Regions from separate parts of the Agrobacterium sp. 22-209-1 genome, predicted to be linked through region 2. Evidence: predicted binding sites of a transcription regulator. Region 2 holds the regulator's gene; each other region holds the start of a gene.
What was found. Region 2 encodes LexA, which represses DNA repair genes until DNA is damaged. Its sites were predicted from a motif close to TGTTCNNNNTGTGTTCNG; they were not measured.

Region 1 (4,383 bases), 110 kb from region 2:
GACGCGTCGATGATCTATATGCCTCTGTCCGAAGCCCAGCTTTATTTCAATGCCGAAGGCCTCGTGCAGTCTATCGAGCTTTATGTGAGCCGCCCGGATGATGTCGATGGCATCCGGCCGCTGGTGGAGCAGGCGGCCGAAAGGCAGGTCTACATTACCGACTGGAGACAGCGGAACCAGACTTTCTTCTCCGCCCTGCAGGTGGAAAGAAACGTGATGTTCATGATCCTCACCCTCATCGTTCTGGTGGCGGCGCTCAACATCATCTCCGGCCTCATCATGCTGGTGAAGGACAAGGGCAGCGATATCGCCATCCTGCGCACCATGGGCGCCAGCTCTGGCGCGGTCATGCGCATCTTCTTCATGACGGGGGCTGCCATCGGCACGGTCGGCACCTTTGCCGGCGTGGCGCTCGGTGTCATCGTCTGCCTGAACGTGGAATCGATCCGGCAGTTCTTCTCATGGGTATCGGGCACAGTGCTGTTTGACCCGCAGCTTTATTTCCTGAGCCAGCTACCGGCCGAAATGGATTTGAGCGAGACCATCACCGTCGTCATCATGGCGCTGACCCTTTCTTTCCTGGCAACGATCTTTCCAGCCTGGCGGGCTTCCAAGCTCGATCCGGTGCAGGCCCTGCGTTACGAATAAGGACCGCTTCGCAATATGGCAAAAAAAACAGTGCTGCGGCTCACCGGCGTCGAGAGAACCTATGGTCAGGGCGAGACGTCGCTTTCCATTCTGCGCAAGGCCGATTTTGAATTGAAAAGCGGTGAGATGGTGGCGTTGGTCGCCCCTTCGGGTACTGGTAAATCGACGCTGCTGCATCTTGCAGGGTTGCTGGAACATCCCGATGCAGGCGAGGTCTATATTAACGGCGCGCCCTGCAACGGCCTGCCGGATGAAACGCGCACCGCGATCCGCCGCAGCGACATCGGTTTCGTCTATCAGTTCCATCACCTCCTGCCGGAATTCTCGGCAGTGGAAAATGTGATGATGCCGCAGCTCATTGCCGGTCTCACCCAGGTGGAGGCCCGCAAGCGTGCAAGCGCGCTGCTAGACTATATGCGCGTGGGGCATCGCGGCGAACACCGTCCAGCCGAACTCTCGGGCGGTGAACAGCAGCGTGTCGCCATTGCCCGCGCTGTCGCCAACGCGCCGCTCCTGCTGCTCGCCGACGAGCCGACCGGCAATCTCGATCCGGAAACCGCGCATTACGTATTCGACGCGCTGGAGGCATTGGTGCGACAATCCGGCCTCGCGGCGCTGATTGCCACCCACAATCATGAACTTGCCGCCCGCATGGACAGACGCGTGACGCTGGCCGACGGCAAGATCGTCGATTTCTGAACTGGCAAGCCGATCCATCCGGTGCTTTCCAGAGAACACCGGTTCTCCCCATTTGAATTTTTTCCGAACCCGGCGGTGTTTTACCTCCGGGTTTTTTCGTTTTGGAGTCAGTGGCTTGCTGTTCCCCACGCGGGAACCGAAGGCGATTCTGCCGCATTGACAAGAGGAATATCGCCAGAACCCTGTTGACAATCGAACAAAATGAGAACAAAATTGGAACATAACGAGTAAGGAGAGACCAATGACTGATTTCATCCGTGACGTTGCTGCTTTCGCTTCCATCGCTGTCTTTGTTGCCAGCTTTTCGGTGATCCTCACCGCCCTGTGAAGAAGACACCGGCGCAGAAGCCTGTATGGACGCCGCAAAGCGGTGGACATTAAGCGCCGGAAATCGGAAAATCGCCCTCGTGATTCAGAGTGACAGGATGATGATATGGGCGATGCGGTTATGCGTGGAGAGATCTCTGGCGAAACGTTGAAGACGCCCGGTTTTGTCCATCTTCGGGTTCATTCCGCTTATTCCCTGCTTGAGGGGGCCTTGCCCCTCAAGAAAATCATGTCCAAGGCCGTCGCGGACGGTCAACCGGCCATTGCCATTACCGATACCAACAATCTTTTCGTCGCGCTGGAATTTTCCGAAAAGGCGCGGGACGAGGGTCTGCAGCCGATCATCGGCTGCCAGCTGTCCATCGACATGCAGGATGCGGCGGAGGATCGCCGCAACCACAACAGCCATCTTCAGAAACTTCCCGCCATCGTTCTCCTTGCCGCCAATGCGGAAGGCTATGAGCGGCTGGTGGATCTCGTCAGCCGCGCCTATCTGGACGGTGAGGGCGGCAGCCATTCCGTGCATATTACCCGCGCATGGCTGGAGGAGGCCTCCAATGCCGGCCTCATAGCGCTCACCGGCGCATCCGGCGGCCCCGTCGATATGGCCCTGAAGGAAGGCCATGCAGCGCAGGCGAAAGAGCGGCTGCTGACGCTGAAGTCACTCTTTGGTGATAGGCTTTATATCGAATTGCAGCGCCAGTCCGGTTACGACCGCTCCCATGAGCGGCGCCTGATTGGTCTGGCTTACGAACACGATATTCCACTCGTTGCCACCAACGAGGCGTTCTTCCCCTCCAAGGCCGACTACGAGGCGCATGATGCGTTGATGGCAGTGGCGCATAACGCCATCGTGTCCGATGACAGCCGGTTCCGCCTGACACCCGATCACTACCTCAAAAGCCGTGACGAGATGACGGCGCTGTTTGCCGATCTTCCCGAGGCGCTGGAGAACACCGTCGAGATCGCGCTCCGATGCTCCTATGTCCTGAAGAAGCGCGGGCCGATCCTGCCGCGTTTCACCGGCGCCAGCGACGATCCGGAAGCAGCCGAGCTGGCCGAAACCGAGGAACTGCGCCGACAGGCGGTGGAGGGGCTGGATCAGCGGCTTGCCGCGCTTGGCATGGCGCCCGGTTATACGGAACAGGATTATCGCGAAAGGCTGGATTTCGAACTCGGCGTCATCTCGCGCATGAAGTTCCCCGGTTACTTCCTGATCGTTGCCGACTTCATCAAATGGGCAAAGCAGCATGATATTCCGGTCGGCCCGGGCCGCGGTTCGGGTGCGGGCTCGCTCGTCGCTTATGCGCTGACCATTACCGATGTCGATCCGCTGCGCTTCTCGTTGCTGTTCGAACGCTTTCTCAATCCCGAACGCGTTTCGATGCCCGACTTCGATATCGACTTCTGCCAGGACCGCCGTGAAGAGGTGATCCGTTACGTGCAGGCCAAATATGGCCGGGAGCAGGTGGCGCAGATCATCACCTTCGGTTCGCTACAGGCGCGCGCGGCCCTGCGCGACGTTGGCCGCGTGCTGGAGATGCCCTATGGGCAGGTGGACAAGATTTGCAAGCTGGTGCCCAACAACCCGGCCAATCCGACACCCCTGTCGAAAGCGATCGAGGAAGAGCCGCGCCTGCAGGAGGAGGCGGACAAGGAGCCGGTCGTCGCCCGCCTCCTGGATATCGCCCAGAAGATCGAAGGACTTTACCGCCACGCCTCCACCCATGCCGCCGGTATTGTCATCGGTGACCGACCGCTGTCGAAGCTGGTGCCGATGTATCGCGATCCGCGATCCGATATGCCGGTTACGCAGTTCAACATGAAATGGGTGGAAAGCGCGGGCCTCGTCAAATTCGACTTTCTCGGCTTGAAGACTCTGACGGTGCTGAAGGTCGCCGTCGATTTTGTCGCCAAGCGCGGCATCGCGGTCGATCTCGCGGCCATTCCGCTGGACGACGCCAAAACCTACGAGATGTTGTCGCGCGGCGAAACCATCGGCGTGTTCCAGGTGGAAAGTGCGGGCATGCGCAAGGCGCTGATCGGCATGCGACCGGACTGCATCGAGGACATCATCGCGCTGGTGGCGCTTTATCGCCCCGGACCGATGGAAAACATCCCGGTCTACAACGCCCGCAAACATGGCGAGGAGGAGCTGGAATCGATCCACCCGACCATCGACCATCTGCTCAAGGAAACGCAGGGCGTTATCGTCTATCAGGAACAGGTGATGCAGATCGCCCAGGTCCTCTCCGGTTATTCGCTCGGCGAAGCCGATCTTCTGCGCCGCGCCATGGGCAAGAAGATCAAGGAGGAGATGGACAAGCAGCGCGAGCGTTTCGTCGACGGAGCCATCAAGAACGGCGTCTCGAAGCCGCAGGCCAACACCATCTTCGACCTGCTGGCGAAATTCGCCAATTACGGCTTTAACAAGAGCCACGCCGCGGCCTACGCGATCGTGTCCTACCAGACCGCCTATATGAAGGCGCATTATCCGGTGGAGTTCCTGGCGGCTTCCATGACGCTCGATATGGCGAACACGGAAAAGCTCAACGATTTCCGTCAGGATGCGGGCCGCCTTGGCATCGAGGTCGTCGCGCCTTCGGTGCAGACGTCGTTCCGGCAATTCGAAACGGGTGAGAACCGCATCTATTATTCGCTCGCCGCCATCAAGGGCGTGGGCGAGGGGGCGGTGGAGCACATCGTCCA
Region 2 (4,383 bases):
GACTGACGGCGGTCAACGATGTCAGCTTCGATATCAAGGCCGGGCAGATCGTCGGCCTGATCGGCCCGAACGGCGCCGGCAAGAGCACGACTTTCAATCTCATCACCGGCATCCTCGGCCTTTCCGGCGGCAACGTCACCTATCAGGGACAGAAGCTTTCAGGCCTCAATCCCCGGCTGATCGCCAAACGCGGCATCGCCAGAACCTTTCAGCATGCCAAGGTCCTTCCAACCATGTCGGTGCTCGAAAATGTCGCTCTCGGCGCGCATCTGCGTGGCAATGCCGGCGTTTTCCGGAGCTTCTTACGGCTGGAGCGAAAACAGGAGCAGGCGCTGCTTGCCGAAGCCGCCCATCAGCTCGATCGCGTCGGTCTCGGTGCTCATCGCGACCGTCCCGCCGGCGACCTCGCTCTCGGGCAGATCCGAATTCTGGAAATTGCTCGCGCGCTCTGCCTCAACCCGACGCTTCTGCTGCTCGACGAACCGGCGGCCGGTCTGCGCCACGGCGAAAAGCAGGAGCTCGCCACACTGCTGAAAAAACTGCGGGCCGAGGGCGTGAGCGTGCTGCTCGTCGAGCATGACATGGGTTTCGTCATGGGGCTGGTCGATCACATCGTCGTCCTCGATTTCGGCACCCTGATCGCCGAAGGCAAGCCGGCTGAAATCAGGCAACATCCAGCCGTGATCGCGGCTTATCTTGGGGGTGCAGCGTGAGCGGACATCTACTCGACATCAAAGACATCCACGTTGCCTATGGCCGGGCGGAGGTGGTGCATGGCATCTCGCTTTCCATGACATCCGGCAGCATCGTCACGGTCATCGGAGCAAACGGGGCGGGCAAGACCACGCTGCTCAACGCCATCATGGGCGTCGTGCCTTCGCGCGGGACCATTCTTTACGACGGCGCGCCAGTGCCCGATACCATCGAGGCCCGGGTTGCCGCTGGCCTTTGCCTCGTGCCGGAAAGGCGCGAATTGTTCGGGTCGATGACCGTCGAGGATAATATCGAGCTCGGCGGATTCCTGCGCTCACGCCAGGAGCGCAACGAAACCCGTGAGGAAATACACGCACTCTTTCCACGCCTTCGCGAGCGCAGCAAGCAGCTTGCCGGAACGCTTTCCGGCGGCGAAAGGCAGATGCTGGCGCTCGCCCGGGCACTAATGAGCCGGCCGAGGCTTTTGCTGCTGGATGAGCCTAGTCTCGGGCTTGCGCCGTTGATCGTCGCCGAAATCCTGCGCATCGTTGCCGAACTGCGTCGTACCGGTGTCTCCATCCTGCTGGTCGAACAGAACGCCCGCGCCGCGCTTGAAATCGCCGACGAGGCCTACCTCGTCGAACTCGGCGAGGTCCGCCGCTCAGGCCCGGCCGCCGAACTCGCCGTCGATCCGGCACTGATGGCGAGCTATCTCGGACCGGGCGAACACGCCCTCTAAGAAAATCCTCGTAACGGATATGAGCGATTTGCCGTCTTAGACGGACGGATCGTCGTACCGGATGCCTGAAACACAGAGCTGCCTTCAATTGCCCACTTCAGACGGCAGTTCCTCCGATTATCAAAATAGTCACCAACCCTACCGGCTCTCGGCAGTTCAGGCTTTCGAATATCAAATCACCATCTGAGATGCACCCTTCACGAAATTTTAGGGGATTGCGGAACACATATGGAACATATAGTGTTCGTTCTGTATTTGTTTCGCGACTTCAACGACGATTCTCAAGGGTGTTTTCCTCATGCTCACGCGCAAACAGCAGGAATTGCTTCTCTTCATTCATGAAAGAATGAAAGAGTCCGGCGTGCCGCCCTCCTTCGATGAAATGAAGGACGCACTCGATCTTGCTTCCAAATCCGGCATTCACCGGCTGATTACCGCACTCGAAGAGCGCGGGTTTATTCGCCGGCTACCCAACAGGGCGCGAGCGCTGGAAGTGATAAAATTACCTGAGGCCTATACGCCGGGCGCAAGGCCGCAGCGTGGTTTCTCACCGAGCGTCATCGAAGGCAGCCTGGGCAAGCCGAAGGCGCCGGAGCCGGCCGCGACCCCCAAGGCGCCTGCCAATGATCTCGGCGGTGCCGTCACCGTGCCGGTCATGGGCCGCATCGCCGCCGGTGTGCCGATTTCCGCCATCCAGAACAACACCCATGATGTGGCCGTACCAGTGGATATGCTGGGTTCGGGCGAACATTACGCGCTTGAGGTCAAAGGCGATTCGATGATCGAGGCCGGCATTTTTGATGGCGATACCGTTATCATCCGCAACGGCAATACGGCCAATCCGGGTGATATCATCGTCGCGCTGGTGGATGATGAAGAAGCGACCCTGAAGCGTTTCCGCCGCAAGGGAGCCTCCATCGCGCTGGAAGCTGCGAACCCGGCCTATGAGACCCGCATTTTCGGGCCTGATCGGGTGAAGATACAGGGCAAGCTGGTTGGGTTGATCCGCAGATATCATTGATGCCGCCGCCGGTTTGGATAAGCCGAAACGGTTGAACGGCGGCATATCTGGCCTGCAAGATGAAGGGCGCGTCATTTCGTTGAATTGATGCGCCTTTTCTTTTTTAAATGGCAAACGCGCTCGTCGTTGCGAAAATGCGGTTGTGCACGACGGCCCATCCATCAATTGGCGTTATGGGAGCCATGGATTCTTTGCGATATTCCAAGACCATTCGCAGATATAGAAATGCGCATCCTATCTGGGGAAAAACGCCATGTACGATCTTTATATTGCCAACAAGAACTATTCCTCATGGTCGCTGCGGCCCTGGGTTTTGATGCGCACGCTCGGCATCGCCTTTAATGAAAAACTCGTTCCCTTTGGCGAAGGTGTTGCCTTCTCCAGCTTTTCGCCGACGGGCAAGGTGCCGTGCCTTGTTGATGAGGGCGTGACGGTTTGGGAATCGCTGTCGATTGCCGAATATCTGGCCGAGAGACATCAGGGTGTCTGGGCAAGTGACAAGCAGGCACGGGCCTGGTCACGCTCGGCGGCAAGTGAAATGCATGCGGGCTTCTCTTCGCTGCGCAATCTCTATCCAATGTCGGTCGGTATCCGCGTAAAACCGAAGGGCGGCGATGCCGGGCTTGCCGCCGACATAAAACGCATTGATGCGCTGTGGAGCGAAGGCCTCGCAAAATTCGGCGGACCGTTTCTCGCCGGTCAGAAATTCACGGCGGTCGACGCCTTCTTCTGCCCGGTGGCGTTCCGTTTCCAGACCTATGGCGCCGATCTTTCGCCAGCGGCGAAGGCCTATTGTGACAGGCTGCTCTCCCTGCCCGCCATGCGCGAATGGTATGAGGCCGGACTGAAGGAAATCTGGCGCGATCTGCCGCATGAAGAAGAGATCGGCAGCATTGGCGAATTGACCGCGGATTTGCGCGCCACGGCCTGACAAATCATGCTGGCAGCACTCACTGCGATGCCGTCAGCAACCGGGTGACGGCTTCAGGCACATCACGGTCAAAGCGCCCGCTTTTCCAGTCGTAGAAGCGATGTTCGCTCCACGGCCTGTTGGTGCTGGCGGTTGCAGCGCGCATCCGCCCCACCACCCCCGCCTGATCGCTGCCGGCGAAATTTATCTCTACCGAGTCGATGCGCCTTAATATGTCGCGATTGAGCAGTAGGGCACCCGAGCGGCATTGCGTAAACGAGGTTCTGCGGGAGACGATGACGATATCGGCGATGTCACAGGCTTTCCCGGCAAACCGACCGTCTTCCAGCACGATGATAAACTCGCCGCTTTTCGCGCGCGCCGCACACCAGATGCCTGTCCTGCAGGTGAAGACACCGGGCGCGGCATCTCTCAGCGTCGTTATCATCTCTCGGGCCACGACCTTCATGTCCTCCGGCGCAAGCTTGGATTTTGTGGTGAGAGCAACGGTTGTTGTCGGAGCCCCCGTCTTGAGAAAGACCGGTGGGAGCGGTTTTTCAGGCAACAGCAGCGCCCTCTGCCATTGCTCATAGATGAAGCCCTGCGGCCGCGTTTTTGTGGTGTAGACCCTGCCCTCGTCCAGAAGCGCCACCAGCTTGCCTTCCTCATGGACAAGCAGATCAGGCAGACCGCGTTGGGCGACGGCTCCAGAGAGGCCGAAGGCCAATATCAGAGTGGGCAAGCCGAGTAGCGCCAAACGGGTGCGCAGCAATGCCAGCAGCAGAAAACCCACAGAGGCAATGCCGATGAAAGCGCCATGCGGTCTCCCGGTCGCCGCGCTGCCGCCCCAGGACGCGACCTCGTCCGCAACCTCGATGACAAGCGCCATGCCGTAACCCATGACCTTCAGGAACGGCGCATCGAGCCCGAAGGGCATCAACAGCATGGCGATGAGGCCGAAGGGCATGACGATCAGCGACATCAGCGGCATGGCTGCCAGATTGGCGAAAAGTCCATAGG
Region 3 (4,383 bases), on a different contig from region 2:
CCTTCGACAGCAGCCGCCGTCTCGGACACCTGTTCTTCGGAAGCCGGCTCGTGTTCCTCGGTCTCGACGCTTTCCTCTTCAGCCGTCGCCGCTTCCGCGGCAGCCGGAGCAGAGGCACCGGCGTGGCTGGCGAGGAAGGCCTGCGCCTCTTCCGCCGTCACCTGATCGGCGCGGTAACCGAGGCCCTTGAGAATTTCTTCCATGTCATCAAGCGTCGCGCCGAGAATGGAAAGCATGGCGGTCGTCGTCGTGAAACGGCGACCGTCATAAGCGCCTTCCGGGCGCGGCTGCTGACCGGGTTTCCACTGCAGCAGCGGGCGGATGAGATCGGCCAGACGCTCGAGAATGTCGATACGCACGGCACGCTTTCCGAGGAAGCGGAAACCGGCGAGCTTGTAGAACATACGCTCGAAGCTGGCATCGGTGACGACCGAGGTACGGCCTGCGGCCAGCACCGGAATGAGATCGCCGTAACCCGGCTTTCCAAGGCCATCATTTTTCAAAGCCCAAAGCAGCGTCACAAGCTCCGCCGGAGCGGGCTTGAGAAGTGCGGGCAGGAAAACGTGATAGGCGCCGAAACGCACGCCATAACGGCGCATGGAGGCGCGCGCGTCCTGATCGAGCGACTTCACGTCCTCGGCGACGTCGCGGCGGAACAGCACGCCCAGATTTTCCACGAGCTGGAACGCCAGACCCTTCGCCAGGCCCTGAAGATCTTCTGCGCGGGAAATATCGTCCAGCGGCTTCAGCACGGTCGCAATCTGGTGATTGACGAAACGCTCGACGCGCGCCAGCGCGTGATCACGGGCATTGCCGTTCAGCTGTTCGTCGGCAAGCAGGATCACCCGCGGCTTCATGATGTTGTCGCCGGCCGAAAGCCGGGCAACCGGCTCGCCCAACCAGCGAACCAGACCATCGGAGCTCAAAGCGAGATCGCCGTTTCCACTGGCATGCAGACGCGCGGCGCGCGCCTCGTATTCGAGCGCGAGCGCTTTTTGCGCCGCAGCCTGCACGGCCTTCTGATCCGGCCCTTCCATTCCCGGCACCGGGGTGAACCGGAACCCGGCCAATTGGCCGACGTGATGTCCTTCTACGAAGACATCACCATTTACACTGATTTCAGCTTCAAGCATCGCATTCTCTCTCAGGCGCCTCATGAGCACAGATGTCCTGCGATCAACAAAGCGTTTCGTCAACCTTTCATGTAGCGCATCGGACAATCGATCCTCGATTTCCCGAGTCTTTTCTTGCCAGTGTGTCGGATCGGCAAGCCATCCTGGGCGGTTCGATACATAAGTCCATGTTCTGATCTGCGCAATCCTCGCAGACAAGGTATCGATCTCCCCATCCGTGCGATCGGCGCGACGCACCTGCTCGGCCATGAAATCCTCGTTCACCGCCCCGCGCTTGACGAGATCGAAATAGAGCGTGGAGATGAGGTCGGCATGCTGTGCGGGGGCGATGCGGCGATAATCGGGCAGCGCGCAGGCCTCCCAGAGTTTTTCCACCCGCACATCCGTCGTGGTCACGTCGATGATTTCAGGGTAACGCGACAGATATTCCAGCGCCTGCTGGTCGATGGCCGGCAGGGCGCGCGAAAGCCCCTGGATCGTCGGCGCGGCGTCAAGGCTCGCGCGCAGATTGGCGATGGAGGAAAAATCGAAATTTTTCGTCCGCCACTGCAGCACCTTCACCGCATCGAACTGATGGGTTTCGATCCGCTCGACCAATTCGTCATCGAACGGATCGACACGCCCCGTCACGCCAAACGTACCGTCGCGAAGATGGCGGCCAGCGCGGCCGGCGATCTGACCGATCTCGCCGGGATTGAGATTACGGAACTGATAACCGTCGAATTTGCGGTCCTGCGCAAAGGCGACATGGTCGACATCGAGGTTGAGTCCCATACCGATGGCGTCCGTAGCGACAAGATATTCGACGTCGCCCGACTGGTAGAGGCCTACCTGCGCATTGCGCGTGCGCGGCGAAAGCGCGCCCAGCACCACAGCCGCGCCGCCGCGCTGGCGGCGCACCAGTTCAGCGATGGCATAAACCTCATCGGCGGAAAAGGCGACGATCGCCGTGCGTTGCGGCAGGCGGGTGATCTTCTTCTGACCCGCATAAAAGAGTTGAGACAGGCGCGGCCGCTCGACCACGGTTATTCCCGGTAGCAGTTTTTCAAGGATAGGGCGCATCGTGCCCGCGCCGAGCAGCAGCGTTTCCTCCCGCCCGCGCAGATGCAGCACCCGGTCGGTGAAGATATGCCCGCGTTCGAGATCGCCCGCCAACTGCACCTCGTCTATCGCAACGAAGGCGGCCGTCGTCTCACGCGGCATGGCTTCCACCGTGCAGACGGAGTATTTGGCTTTGGGAGGCGCGATTTTTTCTTCGCCGGTAATCAGCGCCACATTCGGCGCACCCACTTTTTCAACTAGGCGGGTATAGACCTCCCGCGCCAGAAGACGCAGCGGCAGGCCAATGACACCGCTTCCATGCGCGACCATCCGCTCGATCGCGTAATGGGTCTTGCCGGTATTGGTGGGGCCGAGAACGGCCGTGACACCGCGGCCGCTCAGGATCATGGGGCGAAAATTCAACGTACTATCCGCGAATCGACTTCATCTGCTTGCTTTGCCGCCCGACATTGCTAATGGGCCGCAGGCCTCACACATGGCAACGCCCGCAGCCAAAGGCAATAGGCCTCACCCGCAAAGTGGCGCGGGGCGACCAGTCGACGGAATTTTCCTTTCAGATTCAGCCAGTTGAACAAACAAAAAGAATCCGGCAAAAATGAAATCGATTCGGCTGCGGAACAGTCTGCGAACGAATCGAATACGAATCGCTGACTCGATGGGATTCAGCTTTTGTTCTCCGCAATATCTGGTTGGTCAGGGCGCAGACCATACCAGATTGTGAATCCGGATAAGTCCTTGGCCGGATTCGGCTTTACGGCAAAGCCACCGGGCAGAAAATCCCGGAATCGGCTGTCAAGCGGCAATCCTGGAAAAACCGGTCCGAAACATGCATGAGGGACTGGATCAGAGCGCCTCGCCGGCAAGCAGACGCGGCGCATTCGCATCCGTCGTGCCGGCCGCCTGACCGATGAAATAGGATTTGAGACCCGGCAAACGATCCACGACCCCGAGACCGAAATCGCGCATGATACGGATAGGGCCAATATCGTTGGAGAAAAGCCGGTTCAGCACATCCGTCGTCACGCCCATCCGCAACGTGTCGAAGCGCCGCCAGGACTGATAGCGCTCCAAAACGTTGAGTGAGCCGATATCGAGGCCGAGCCGGTCGGCCTCGACCACGGTTTCGGCGAGAGCCGCCACGTCCTTGAAGCCGAGATTGAGGCCCTGCCCGGAAATCGGGTGAATGCCGTGCGCCGCATCGCCCGCAAGCGCGAAACGCGGCGCAACGAAAGAACGCGCCAGCGTCAGCCCCAATGGGAAAGCGCGGCGGGGGCCGACCGGACGAAGAGGACCGAGCTTGTGACCGAACCGGCGTTCCAGCTCTTCCTCGAACACCAGGTCGTCGGAAGCCACCAGCCTGTCGGCATCGGCCGTGCGTTCGGTCCAGACGAGCGAAGAGCGGTTTCCCTTCAGCGGCAGGATGGCGAAGGGGCCCGATGGCAGGAAATGCTCCTCGGCGCAGCCCTCATGCGGCCGCTCATGCTCAACGGTCGTCACGATACCGGACTGATCGTAAGCCCAGTGCACGGTCTTGATTCCGGCCATGTCCCTGAGCGCGGAGCGAACGCCGTCACAGGCAATCAGCAATCGCGCTTCGAGCGTCGATCCGTCGGAGAGGCGAATGGCCGTCGATTGCGGACCCGCGGTAAAATCGGAAACACTGACACTGTGACGGATTTTTATGTCAAGACGCTCGCACAGGCCTCGCAATGCGCCCACAAGAGCAACGTTCGGAACCATATGGGCAAACGGCCTGCCTTCTTCCACGGCGCCGTCGAAAGTCAGGAACACGGGACGCACCGGATCGGCGGTCTTCGAATCGGTGACGATCATCTTGTGTATTGGCTGGGCTTCCGGCTCGATCTCGTTCCATATGCCGAAAACATCGAGCATCCGGGTGGCCGCTGCGATGATGGCGGATGCACGAACGTCCTTTGCCCAGACATCCTCGGGAGCGGCCTCAACCACCTGCACATCGAGATGCCGGGCCGCCTGCTTGATTGCGACAGCAACGGAAAGACCGACATATCCGCCGCCTGCCACCACTACGTCCAGCATCGCGCTTCTCCTCAAATCTTGTGCACGCATCATCCGGGCACTATAGACCATGTGACGTATTCCTACAGCCGGAGCAGGCCGAAAAAATGTCGCATCCCTCGCAAACGTCAGATCCGATGGCCAATCTCAT

Region 1: the regulator LexA is predicted to act here: its motif matches at 1,551-1,568, upstream of dnaE (DNA polymerase III subunit alpha).
Region 3: the regulator LexA is predicted to act here: its motif matches at 2,809-2,826, upstream of ACQZ48_RS13705 (helicase-related protein).

The regions. Positions count from the first base shown of each region.
Region 1 covers NZ_JBNWCH010000004.1:60,867-65,249, forward strand. Annotated here, with positions in the region: gene ACQZ48_RS11450 (lipoprotein-releasing ABC transporter permease subunit) at 1-648, shown strand, start outside; gene ACQZ48_RS11455 (ABC transporter ATP-binding protein) at 664-1,347, shown strand; gene dnaE (DNA polymerase III subunit alpha) at 1,781-4,383, shown strand, end outside.
Region 2 covers NZ_JBNWCH010000004.1:170,827-175,209, reverse strand. Annotated here, with positions in the region: gene ACQZ48_RS11990 (branched-chain amino acid ABC transporter ATP-binding protein/permease) at 1-713, shown strand, start outside; gene ACQZ48_RS11985 (ABC transporter ATP-binding protein) at 710-1,432, shown strand; gene lexA (transcriptional repressor LexA) at 1,731-2,453, shown strand; gene ACQZ48_RS11975 (glutathione S-transferase family protein) at 2,707-3,384, shown strand; gene ACQZ48_RS11970 (ComEC/Rec2 family competence protein) at 3,404-4,383, opposite strand, start outside.
Region 3 covers NZ_JBNWCH010000005.1:142,146-146,528, reverse strand. Annotated here, with positions in the region: gene ACQZ48_RS13705 (helicase-related protein) at 1-2,582, opposite strand, end outside; gene ACQZ48_RS13700 (ubiquinone biosynthesis hydroxylase) at 3,039-4,313, opposite strand; gene tesB (acyl-CoA thioesterase II) at 4,340-4,383, shown strand, end outside.